One region of the Priestia filamentosa genome, then DNA from elsewhere that is predicted to be linked to it. Evidence: riboswitches for the same ligand, from Rfam matches in the RefSeq annotation. Region 1 holds a riboswitch; each other region holds the start of a gene.
The links. Region 1 has a riboswitch for S-adenosylmethionine ahead of mmuP (S-methylmethionine permease). Riboswitches for the same ligand answer to the same signal wherever they lie in the genome.
Positions count from the first base shown of each region.

Region 1 (3,148 bases):
TATTCAATAGGCTCCTTTTTCTTCTTAAAATGTTGAGTTGTGTAATATACGATATAGCATAAAATAATAAATGGAAGGCCGCAATACAAGGCTATACGCTGTGTTGGATCAAAAGCAATCCCAATACATGATGCTAAACAAAGTAAAAATGATGCAATAGGGACAAATGGATAAAGCGGTGTTTTGTATGCTAAATCTTCAACAGAGTTTCCTTCTCGAATATAACAGCGGCGGAAGAAAAGCTGTGAAAGACTAATGCTCATCCAAACTATAACAACGGCAAGTCCTGAGATAGAGACGAGAACAATATATACGGTATCAGGAGCAATAATGCTTGAAAATAAAGCAAGCACCCCTCCAACCATACTCAAAATTACAGCGTAAATTGGAACACCTCTCTTTGTTAATTTTGCAAAGATGGGTGAAATTGTTTTTTGATCAGCAAGTGACCAGAGCATTCTAGATGAAGCATAGAGCCCTGAGTTTGCTGCTGATAGAATAGCTGTTAGAATGACAAAGTTCATAATATCTGCTGCGTATGGGACACCTATTTTTTCAAGAACAGCAACAAATGGACTTTCTACAACTCCTGCTTCTGAACTTGGTAAGAATGCTGCCAAAATAACAATCGTTCCAACAAAGAAAATAATAAGTCGGAATAATGTTGTACGAATAGCCTTAGGAATGTTCTTCTCCGGATCAGCTGTTTCCCCAGCTGCAACTCCAATAAGCTCTGTTCCTGAAAAAGCAAAGTTAACTGCAAGCATCGTCATTACAAGAGCTAATGCTCCATTTGGAAAAAGACCTTCACTCGTTATATTAGAGAAAAACGGAGCAGCTTCTGAATGCTCAAGCGGAATAATACCAAACATTGCTCCTGCTCCTAGGATAATAAAAAATACAATGGCTAAAACTTTAATAGATGAAAACCAAAACTCTGATTCTGCAAAAAATTTGACTGTTAAAGCATTAAGAACAAAAATCAAAACAGCAAATAATGCGCTCCATATCCATACATTAATAGATGGAAACCAACGCTGCATAAGCAGCCCTGCTGCTGTAAACTCCGATCCAAGTGCAACCGTCCATGTTAACCAATAAAGCCATGCAACAGCATACCCAGTTCCTGGACCGATATATTTAGCTGCATATGCATGGAATGCGCCTGTTTCAGGCATGTGGACAGAAAGTTCTCCTAAACATAGCATTACAAGATAGACAACGACGGCACCAACAAGATAAGAAAGAATAGTGCCAAAGGGGCCTGCCTGTTGAATTGTATAACCAGAGCTTAGGAAAAGACCTGTTCCAATAACTCCGCCAAGTGAAAGCATTACAAGATGTCTTTCTTTCATTTTCCTTTGAAATTCCTGTTTTGGTTGAGCTCCCATGCTGATTCTCCTTCATATTTCAATTAAAAACCCAATAAAAAACGCATCCAATTTTTTGGATGCGTTACTGACAAATAAAAACGTACGGTCCTATCTATCAGGCTAAATCACCCGCTGGAATTAGCACAGTGTCTATAATTGACCTGTTGCTGAAGCTTCAAAGGGCCAGTCCCTCCACCTCTCTGGATAAGAATTCAATTTTCATAACTATATCGTTCTCTTTATTAATTGTCAATACCATTCTAATAGTTCAGAATAATCACATATTACGCATCTAAAAAAGAACAGACAAACCTGCTCGTTTCAATCAACTTCCCTTATTTTCTTCATTACTAGCGTTAAAACATTCTGCTCATTAATTTTCCTACTCTTGTTTCCAACTCTAATAAGTTGAATGGTTTTATCATATAATCATCTGCCCCAAGTTGAAGTGCTCTTGCCACATCTTCCTTACTGTTTCCTGAAGTAAGCAGAATTACTTTATAAAGGCCTTGTTGTTCTTGATTATACAGCCATTTTAGCACTTCTAATCCATCTATAATCCCATCTAAAATCACAAGACACGAATCCTCCTCTGCTATATGCCATTTAGAATTCATAAAATCTTTTCCATTTTTAAATGTTTTAACTTCAAGAACTGTCTGCTGGTGAGGAAGCTTTGTTAAAATACCTTTGATAATCGTTCTAATAATTGGATCATTATCGACTACTGCTACTTTCAATACTTTTTGAGGTAAAAAACTATATAAGGACTCTGCCTTCTGTACCCGATTCCGGCCTTTTTTCTTTACCTCATAAAGAGCATTATCTGCTAGTTGTAACCAGTATTCGAGTGTATTTACATTGTTTACCTCTACAATCCCTGAGGAGAATGTGCAAAAAAATGTCCTTTTTCCTTCAAATGATAACTCTTTAAATTTCACTCGTAACCGATCAATCACCTCATACCCTTCCTGAATATTTGTTTTCGGAAAAAGAATGATGAATTCTTCTCCCCCAAAACGAACCACAATGTCATTCATACGTGTTTCCTCTTTTAAAAAGCGAGCAAAGGCTTTTAAGATTTCATCTCCAACAAGGTGGCCATGTGTATCATTAATTTTCTTGAAATGATCAATATCTAAAACAGCTAAACAGTATGGTTCTCTAGAACGATTCCTTTCATTTTGCAGCCGTTCGTAAGCTTGATTTAAATATTTACGATTATACACATGTGTCAACTCATCAAGAAGTAACAGATCATGAAATTGCTTTTTTCTGTCTAATTGCCTTTGAATACGCACAATAAACTCTGTTATATCAAACGGTTTCTGAATAAAGTCATCTGCCCCTTTTTGGTAACTATTAATGCGTGCTTCTTTTCCTCCATCAACACTTACTATCAAAGTTGGAATGAATTGTTGTTTAAGCTTTCCATTTAGAAACTCAAGCAATTCAAGTCCATTTTTCTCCCTCATATGAATATCCATAATCACACAATCCGGTTTCATATCATAAAGAGCAGAGGCAGCCTTTTGAGGATTTGCTACTACAATGACACACCAATCAGCTTCTTCTTCTAATTTTTCTTTCATATACATTAAAAAAGATGTGTCATTATCAATTAATAAGATGACGGCACTCTCTTTTTGTTGTTCATTGGTCTTTTTCGGAAAGTCGATTACTTCTTGATGATCATATGCGTAGCAAAGCTGGATCACATTAAATATATAGCGCTCTACACTTTCCATTTCCAACTCTTCTTTATCTATAACTTC
Region 1 covers NZ_FXAJ01000008.1:69,347-72,494, reverse strand. The annotation lists gene mmuM (homocysteine S-methyltransferase) at 1-1, opposite strand, end outside; gene mmuP (S-methylmethionine permease) at 1-1,391, opposite strand, end outside; SAM riboswitch class I at 1,479-1,584, opposite strand; gene B9N79_RS21715 (GGDEF domain-containing response regulator) at 1,730-3,148, opposite strand, start outside.

Region 2 (3,148 bases), on a different contig from region 1:
CTATCCATGAACTTGGAAAAAAACTGATGTTGCCATCTTGGTTAGAGTCAAAAAGAGAAGAATTAGAAGAAACCTTACCGCAAGTAGAGGTTCGTGTTCTGGAGGGGGATAAATAATGAAGCATATTTTCAATAAAGGGAAAGATTCCACAAAACCAACATTATTATTACTACATGGTACTGGTGGAAATGAATTAGATTTGTTGCCTATCGCAGGAAGAATTGATGATGAGGCTTCTGTCTTAAGTGTTCGAGGAAATGTATTAGAAAATGGAATGCCTCGATTCTTCAGAAGATTGGCTGAAGGGGTATTTGATGAAGAAGACCTTATTTTCCGAACAAAAGAATTAAATGAATTTCTTGATGAGGCAGCAGAAAAATATAGTTTTGATCGTGATAATATTGTCGCCATTGGCTACTCAAATGGAGCGAATATAGCAGCTAGTTTATTATTTCACTACCAAAATGCTTTAAAGAGTGCTATTCTTCATCACCCTATGGTACCGAGAAAAGGGATTGATCTTCCGGACTTATCAGGTAAGTTTGTGTTTATTGCTGCTGGGACAAATGATCCGATTTGCTCGCCAATGGAATCGAATGAGCTTCAATCCTTATTAGAAAAAGCTAATGCACATGTAGAACTTCATTGGGAGAATAAAGGCCATCAATTAACAATTGAAGAGGTAGAAGCTGCAAGCCAGTGGTATCAAAAAATACAGTCGAAATAGTGTAAATGAGTAGGCATGACATTATATCTTGTGATAAATGGAAGCAAAGTGTTCACAGTTAATCAGCTAACTTATAAATTCGATAAGAGGTAATGACTCGAAAATCTTAGAATTTAATACAATAAAGATATTTTGTGAAACATTACCTTTAATAAGGAATGCCACATTGAGTGGATGATTCACTCACCCAGATTTAGATAAGTATCAATTAAATCAGCTTAATCTACCTTAAAAAATAAGACATTTACACATTATATCTAAAAAAAGTGCAAACTCGTTGATTAATAACGGGTGTGCGCTTTTTGATTACTGATGGTCAGATGGCCGAGTAAATTAATAAGCATAATTATTTTAAAGTATTCTTTTATTTTTATAATGAATGGATAGTAATAATAGGGATACTAAGGGTAGAATGCATAATAAGCAAAGGTTTTTAGTCTGTTATTCATATCCTCAAACCGTTTTGGTACTGTATTTTATCTTGACAAATGAAGAGAATGGTTTAAATTCACAGGAAAGAAAGAGAAATTAAATATAAGATGAAAGTCAACATTAAAATCAGTGAGAAATAAATTTTTATTTGACAAGCTAATAAAACAGGTGTAACCTATTTTTAAGTTAAATAAATTGAATATTCTTATCTCGAGAGGTGGAGGGACTGGCCCTAGGAAACCTCGGCAGCGGACTATTAAAGTACTGTGCCAATTCCAGTAGCGATTTGCTTGAAGATAAGAAGAGCACCCATTATGACAATTACCCTCTTCTTATTTTTAAGAAGAGGTTTTTTAATTTTGAAAGAAAGAAGGAAATGAAATTATGACAAAGACATTAGTAAAAGCTCCATTTAAAGCAGATCACGTAGGTAGTTTTTTAAGAACAGCACCTCTTAAAGAAGCAAGAACAGCTTATGCAAATGGAGAGATTGATAAGGATGCCTTAAAAGCTGTAGAAGATAAAGAAATTGAAAAGCTTGTCCAAAAACAAATTGAGACAGGCCTTAAATCGATTACTGATGGTGAATTTAGACGCTCTTGGTGGCATTTAGACTTTTTATCAGGCTTAGAAGGTGTAGAGGAGTTTGAAACGGAATATATCAGTCAATTTAAAGGGGCAAAAACAAAAAATAAGGCTATTAAAGTAGTTGGTAAAGTGAGTTTCAACCATCATTATATGCTAGAACACTTCACGTTTTTAAAAGAAGCTGTCGAACAATATGGTGATGGAAGCCAAGTTGCTAAATTCTCCATTCCAAGTCCTAACATGTTATTCACTAGAATTCAAGAGGATTCATATTATGGGGGGAACCGTGAGCAGTTTTATAATGATACAGTAGCTGCTTATCAAAAAGCCATTCAAGCTTTTTATGATGCGGGATGCCGTTATCTACAATTAGATGATACTTCTTGGATTGATTTTGTTTCGGAAGAACGTATAAAAGCAGTTGTTGAAAAGCTTGGCATGGATGTACAGGATATTATTGATACGAGAGTAAGCTGCTTAAACGATGCGATTTCTAAGAAGCCTGAGGATATGCTGATCACAATGCATATTTGCCGTGGGAATTTCAGATCTACTTATATCACAAGTGGCGGCTACGATAATATCTCGGATGCAATCTTCGCTAACTTAAATGTAGACGGACTTTTCCTTGAATATGATGACAACCGTTCAGGTGATTTTGAACCATTAAAAAACTTTACTCGTAATAACCAAACCGTTGTACTAGGATTAATAACATCTAAATTTGCTAAACTAGAAAATCCTGAAACAATTAAAGAAAGAATTCAAGAGGCAAGCCAATACATACCTCTAGAAAACTTATCACTAAGTCCTCAATGTGGATTTGCAAGTACAGAAGAAGGAAACGAGTTAACAGAAGAAGAACAATGGAATAAAATCAGTCATGTAATTAAAATCGCTCAAGATGTTTGGGAAAATAACTAAAGAGTGATTTTTACAAAACCTTTCCTTTCACTTAGGAGGGGTTTTTAATCGAAGGTTTTGGTGCAAAGTCATCCATTCAAACAATCTCTAAAACCTGGATATATTAATCCTAGTCACCTACAAAAGATGGGTAATCAGTAAGAAAAAACAACAACTTAAGATGAGCTTTGTATAATTTAAAAATGGTTTGTAAAAGTATATATAAACAAAAATAAAAAGCGCAGGCTTGATGTTACTGAGCAAGTTTGCGCTTTTATTACTTCCTTTAGATTGTATATTAACTAGCATTTGCAGATCATATTCATCCATTTATGATTGTGAGGAATCTAAATTATCGAGTTTCCAATGAGCATTTGCAAACGGATCATTTTTACTATCTATGTATAAATAGAAGTTTTCTAATTCCTCTATAGCCTTAATTGAAAAGGAAACATCAAAAACTATAGATTGTCCTTGAGGGAGATTTGTAAACTTCTG
Region 2 covers NZ_FXAJ01000007.1:39,995-43,142, reverse strand. The annotation lists gene B9N79_RS20565 (ring-cleaving dioxygenase) at 1-116, shown strand, start outside; gene B9N79_RS20560 (alpha/beta hydrolase) at 116-727, shown strand; SAM riboswitch class I at 1,362-1,462, shown strand; gene B9N79_RS20555 (5-methyltetrahydropteroyltriglutamate--homocysteine S-methyltransferase) at 1,544-2,671, shown strand; gene B9N79_RS20550 (hypothetical protein) at 2,981-3,148, opposite strand, start outside.
Region 2: it holds a riboswitch for S-adenosylmethionine, as region 1 does, so the genes downstream of both, B9N79_RS20555 (5-methyltetrahydropteroyltriglutamate--homocysteine S-methyltransferase) here and mmuP (S-methylmethionine permease) in region 1, are expected to answer to the same signal.

Region 3 (3,148 bases), on a different contig from region 1:
CAAGCAAAACAGGTACTGCGCTTCTCATTCCTATCGAACTTACTTCTTCATCTGGAACAGATAAAAACAACAGATTTCCTTCAAATTCCCCATTTGACGCTCGTTCAATGAGAGACATTTGGGTCACCATTCCGCTTTTCATATCCATAATTCCACGTCCAAAAAGCCATTCTCCTCGATCTAAGTCTTGGCGGACTTCAAATGGTACAAGCTCACGCTGTCCATAAAATCGTTTTGTTAGTTCAATGGGGTTAAAGGCGGCATCTTTCCAAATCCCATATCCCTCAACTCCAACAACATCATGATGATTAACAAGAATAACCGTTTTATTTGTTTTTTGACCTTTTACAAATGCAGTTACAATAAATCTTCCGTCTTCCGTATCATGTAATTGAGCATAAGAAGGGTGTTTTCTGAAATATGGAAGCTGTAGAAACTTACGATGAATAAACTTGGCCATCTCTCCTTCTGCAGAGCTTCCAGTAATACTCGGAACGGACACAAGTTCACAAAGAAGGTCGATGAGCTGTTGTTTTGTTTGAAAGTAAGTTTGCCCTTTCATGTTCTCCCCCCTGTTCGACTTTTTAGAAAGCAATGTTTATGCTGCTATAATTAAGCCCATTCTCCGCTATCTTCCTTTTTACGTCAACCACTTTTTAAAGAAAGAAAACCAAATAAAAAGAGCAGCTCTTTCACTTGTAGGCTGCTCTTTTTTCTTATTTTGCTTCTAAATAGTCCAAGATGTGATCAATTAGTTCTTCACTACTTTGATCACTTCCATATTCAATGGAATAATCCATGAACGTCGCCCCTTCCTCAATTTACCTTTTATATAAGATAACACAGTTTTTGACTATTTAGGATGTATATTTTTTAAAAAATTTTGACAAATTCATTTTGTGCTACTCATAGTGTTCTTACAAACATCCTATAGAGGTAGTTTGCTCACTTTATTATACGTTATGAATACTAGATTTGTTCTCTCTTTCTAATAAGAGGCAAGCACTCTTTCTTTATGCTCAAATCCTACTCTCTGAAGCTTTTCTAAGAGAAGGTTAGACACTTTCTCATCATCACTTCTCTGTAGTTCCTTGTAATCAATAGCTACTGAATATGTACAGTCACAATCTTTAGCGATAATTTGAATAAATGTCTCAAGGGAATGAATATAAACTTCTGACACCACATTTTCTAAATTTTTTTCAACATAAGCCTTCCACTCGACATGTTTCATTTTATCTCTCTCCTTTTAATATACTTTTCGACAAAGGCAAAAGAAAAATGCCAATCGCTAAAAGCGATTGGCATCTTTTCTCTGCACATTTATCACTCAAAGCGTTTGCTTTGCTGGTAGTAGCACCTTGCATACGCAGGTTGCTGTGGAATCATTGAGCCAGTTCTCTTATCCACTCTTGATAAGTTGTATATTTTTCTATTGTTAATAAAGTTGACTGTCTTAATAAACAATATATGTTTGTGAATAATGGAATTATACCAACTATTCTTTATTTTGTAAATGAGCATTTTAAGGAAAAATGAAAGAACAGTTTGAGCATATGTGTCAATTTCCTGATATTATTAATAAGAAGTTATCGGTGTAACCTTGACCTTCACCTTAGTTTACATATACAATGAAAATTTGTAGAAAGGAGTTTCAATATGTATCATTTTAAAACAAAAAAGCATAGTTTCAATTACACGATTCACCAAGTTCAAAATACAACAAACGTTCAAATTTCAGTTTGCAAAGATGAAGGGGTTCTGCTTACTGTACCGAAAAGTTTCACAAAAAGCAACCTTCAATTTGTATTAGCTCGTAAAGCTGACTGGATTGCTGAGCAGCTAGGAGACGTTCAAACTTCTGAGGAAAATCATACTCAAGATGAAGAAAAGATAACAGAAGCAGAAAACGTTGTTAAATCTGATGAAAAGAAATCGTTTCAATCTGGAGAGCGTTTCTTTTACCTTGGACGTCAGTACCGTTTAAACATCGAAACAACTGAAGATACTCCATCTTTCGCTTTTAAATATTCAAAGTTCACAGCACAAATTCCAACAAGCTGGGATGAAGCAAAAACGAATGAAGAAATCTTTACTATGTTAAAAGAGTGGTACATAACAAAAGGCCATGATAAAACAAAAGATATTTTAAAAAGCCTTACCCCTCTTTTAACAAACGATGTAGCTTCTATCACATGGGAAGAATCGCCTAACCTGGTTTCTTACAACAACGGAGATGTAAAAGCAGATTGGCATTTGCTTATGGCTCCAATGGCAACAATTGAAGCTGTTATCGCCAAAGAAGTGGAACAAAATCCTTCTTCCCTTTTTGAAGACTATAATGAACGCTTAGAGTGGCTAAAAGAACATACGCTCTCTCTATAAATTAAAGAAGTAGTAAAACTGAAATGGTTTCATACTTATAGTTGAGGGTATAAACATAAAAATACTGATACTGATCCATTTAAAAAGGAGAGTTTTTTATGAAAGGACAACGCTATTTTATTTTAGCTCTTGTTTTTGCTCTTATCGTTGCTATTTTAGCTATTGTAAATGATGAACCCGTTCAGTTTAACTACGTATTTGGTACACAAGACTGGCCACTAATTCTCGTTATTCTTGGCTCTGCCGTATTTGGTGGCGTTGTAGCTGTATCATTAAGTTTGGTTAAAATCATTCGTCTTCAGAGTCAAATCCGTCAACTTCAAAAAAATGGAGCATCAGTACCTCCTTCTGTTGAAGCTGACAAAGACAATACAACAGCCGCAAAAAAGAAAGAAAAAGAATTATCTTCTTCTGAAAATAAAAATGTTGGTATAAAGAGCAGGCTAAATAAATAAAGATGTAGAAGGTTAGTACAGGGAAATGTACTAGCCTTCTTTTTGTTGCATAGCATCCAACTATCTTTATTAAAAGGAGCGAATTGTAGCTTGACAAAAAGTACAAAAAGCGAACTTTGGTCTTATGTAAAAACCATCATATTAGCTATTATTTTATCCTTTTTTATTCAACATTTCTTCTTCCAACCTTATACAGTAAAAGGGGATTCAATGCTACCTAACTTACAAGATGGAAACAAAATTGTGGTCAATAAAGTAAACTATAAGTATGGAAAGCCCCAGCGATCAGATCTCGTCGTTTTAAAATC
Region 3 covers NZ_FXAJ01000003.1:37,904-41,051, reverse strand. The annotation lists gene B9N79_RS13740 (M20/M25/M40 family metallo-hydrolase) at 1-562, opposite strand, end outside; gene B9N79_RS13735 (hypothetical protein) at 989-1,234, opposite strand; SAM riboswitch class I at 1,321-1,422, opposite strand; gene B9N79_RS13730 (YgjP-like metallopeptidase domain-containing protein) at 1,660-2,385, shown strand; gene B9N79_RS13725 (LapA family protein) at 2,484-2,840, shown strand; gene lepB (signal peptidase I) at 2,931-3,148, shown strand, end outside.
Region 3: it holds a riboswitch for S-adenosylmethionine, as region 1 does, so the genes downstream of both, B9N79_RS13735 (hypothetical protein) here and mmuP (S-methylmethionine permease) in region 1, are expected to answer to the same signal.

Region 4 (3,148 bases), on a different contig from region 1:
TTCCTGTAATAATCCACGTTTCAGCAGAATCATCTTGAAAAATCTTAGCCTCAGGTGAAATTTTAAGGGTGGTGTCTAGCACAATACGAATTGGGTGACGCGCATGGCCCATAATTCTTGTTGTCAACAATGGATTATCAGCTATCACTGTATTTGCTCCAACTAGAATTCCATCATGAGAATGCCGAAGACGATGACCATCAAGTCTTGCTTGTTCACCTGTGATCCACTTGCTTTCTCCAGTTTTTGTTGCAATTTTACCATCCAAACTCATGGCAGCCTTTAATGTCACAAAGGGACGCTTTTCTCTCATAAAATGAAGAAAAAAAGGATTAAGTGCTTTGGCCTCTTTTTCAAGAACGCCGACTTTCACTTCGATGCCTGCCTTTTTCATCATTTCCATCCCTCTTCCACCTACAAGCGGATTTGAATCAAGAGATGCAACAACAGCGCGCTTAATGCCTTTTTGGATAATAAGCTCTGCACATGGAGGTGTTTTCCCATAATGGCTACAAGGTTCAAGAGTGACATAAATTGTCGCACCATAAGCTTTGTCTCCTGCCATATTTAAAGCATGAACTTCAGCATGTGGTTCACCTGCTTTTAAATGTGCACCCATTCCAACGATTGCTCCATCTTTTACAACAACAGCTCCAACTGCTGGATTCGGTTTAGTTTGTCCTATTGTCGCACTTGCCATTTGTATAGCAAGTTTCATATATGCTTGATCGTTCACTTTTCCCCCTCCATTACGAACCCCTTTATACGTAAAAACCCCTTTAGGAATGCGTCCTAAAGGGGTAGAGATGCTGAATCAGTATATTGACAAAATGAAAATAAGCGAAAACAGACTATCATGTGTATGCTTAAAAAACGTTATGCACGTTTAAAAAAACACAAACTGATAGTGTCGCACCTGATCCTTCTCCCATCCAGACTTTAACTGTCGGCTCAAGATTCAAACTTGATCAACCGCATCTCAGTAAAGACATGCGGGTCGCGGGCTTAGAATACAATCATTATTCACCACCGCCGGTTAGGATTTTCACCTGACCCCGAAGGATAACTATGAAATTTGACTTTATTATAGCAGAGGTTCTCACAAAAGTCATAACTTTTTGCTTCTTTTCTTGTACTTTCTGATTCTTTCCCTTTTAAATCCGAACATTCTTCCTAAAATAAAGTTCAATATCCAAATTTATCCCTTCAGCTTTTTTAGAGTATATTTGCCCTTAAAAAAGAGAATTTTAAAAAAAGGGTTTAAAATGTTCAGAAATTATTGTATAATTTCAAAAATCAGATACACTTTCCAAGGAAAAGTAAAAGTTATTATTAGTATATTTAAAAATTATCCAAATTAATATGTATATAAATATTTCTTATCACGAGAAGTGGAGGGACTGGCCCTATGAAACTTCAGCAACCAGTTACGTTTGTAACAAGGTGCTAAATCCAGTAAGCATATTTGCTTAGAAGATAAGAAGACAACTATAAGTCTTCTTTTCATAAAGAAGGCTTTTTTTATTAGGAAAGTGATATTCACTAAAAGGGGGAGATGAAGATGGGTTTACTTGAGGATTTGCAGTCGAAAATTCTAATTGGGGATGGGGCAATGGGCACACTGCTTCATGCTCACGGAATTGATAACTGTTTTGAAGAATTAAACATTACAAAGCCAGAAGATATTTTTAACATTCACAAAGCATATCAAAAAGCAGGTGCTTCTGTTATTCAAACAAATACATATGGAGCAAATTTCCCGAAGCTTAAAAGATATGGAGCGGAAGAAAAAGTAAAGGACATCAACATTGAAGGAGTTCGTCTCGCAAAAAAAGCAGTTGGAGATTCTGGATACGTTCTAGGTACAATTGGCGGAATTCGATCGTTCCAAAAAAGTATTATTTCTCTTGAAGAAATTAAAAGAAGCTTTAGAGAACAGCTTTTTTGGCTTTTGTCTGAGGATGTTGACGGACTTCTTTTTGAAACATTTTATGACTTGGAAGAGCTGAAAACCGTTTTAGAAATCGCACGTCATGAGACAGATAAACCTATCGTGACAAACGTCTCTCTCCATGAAAAAGGAGTTCTTCAAGACGGCACCCCTATTGTGAAAGCTTTAAAAATATTAGAAGAACTCGGAGCAGATGTTGTAGGTACAAACTGTCGTCAAGGTCCTTATCATATGCTTGAAATTTTAGAGGAAGTTCCTCTTTTAGATAAAAGTTTTCTATCAGCATATCCAAATGCTAGTTTACCTCAATATGTTGATGGTCGCCTTATTTATGAAACAGATCCAGACTATTTCTACAAAACAGCTCTTGCGTTTAAAGACCAAGGAGTTCGATTACTTGGCGGATGCTGCGGAACAACACCTTCCCATATTGAAGCAATGGCAAAAGCGCTCAAAAATGCTGTACCGATTACAGAAAAAACCGTAAAGGAAGCTCCACCAATTGAGGTTCTTAGTCAAGAGATTCAGGCACAACCCCATCTTCATGAAATTGTACAAGAAAAGCACTCTATTATTGTTGAACTTGATCCACCTAAAAAGCTTGGAGTTGATAAATTTCTAAAGGGAGCTCATGCTCTTCAAGCAGCTGGGATTGATGCATTAACACTTGCGGATAACTCTCTAGCAAGTCCACGTATTAGTAACCTAGCGATGGCTTCACTTTTAAAAGATCAGCTAAAAACGCGCCCACTTATTCATTTAACGTGTCGAGATCATAACTTGATTGGTCTTCAGTCACACTTAATGGGCATGCATACGCTAGGATTCAATCAGGTTCTTGCTCTAACAGGCGATCCATCAAAGATTGGAGATTTCCCTGGTGCTACATCTGTATATGATCTCTCTTCTTTTGATTTGATTCGCCTTATTAAACAGTTCAATGAGGGAGTTTCATTTTCAGGTAAACCTCTTGGCCAAAAAACAAACTTTTCAATTGCAGGAGCTTTCAACCCTAATGTCCGCCACCTTGACAGAGCCGTGCAACGCCTTGAGAAAAAAGTTGATTGTGGAGCAGATTACTTTATCTCTCAGCCTATTTATTCAATTGAGCAGCTTGAAGATGTCTATGAAGCAACTAAAAGTTTAAAAGCTCCTATCTATATCGGTATTATGCCGCTTACAGGTGCTAAAAATGCT
Region 4 covers NZ_FXAJ01000003.1:118,675-121,822, reverse strand. The annotation lists gene ribD (bifunctional diaminohydroxyphosphoribosylaminopyrimidine deaminase/5-amino-6-(5-phosphoribosylamino)uracil reductase RibD) at 1-736, opposite strand, end outside; FMN riboswitch at 917-1,067, opposite strand; SAM riboswitch class I at 1,377-1,483, shown strand; gene B9N79_RS14105 (bifunctional homocysteine S-methyltransferase/methylenetetrahydrofolate reductase) at 1,562-3,148, shown strand, end outside.
Region 4: it holds a riboswitch for S-adenosylmethionine, as region 1 does, so the genes downstream of both, B9N79_RS14105 (bifunctional homocysteine S-methyltransferase/methylenetetrahydrofolate reductase) here and mmuP (S-methylmethionine permease) in region 1, are expected to answer to the same signal.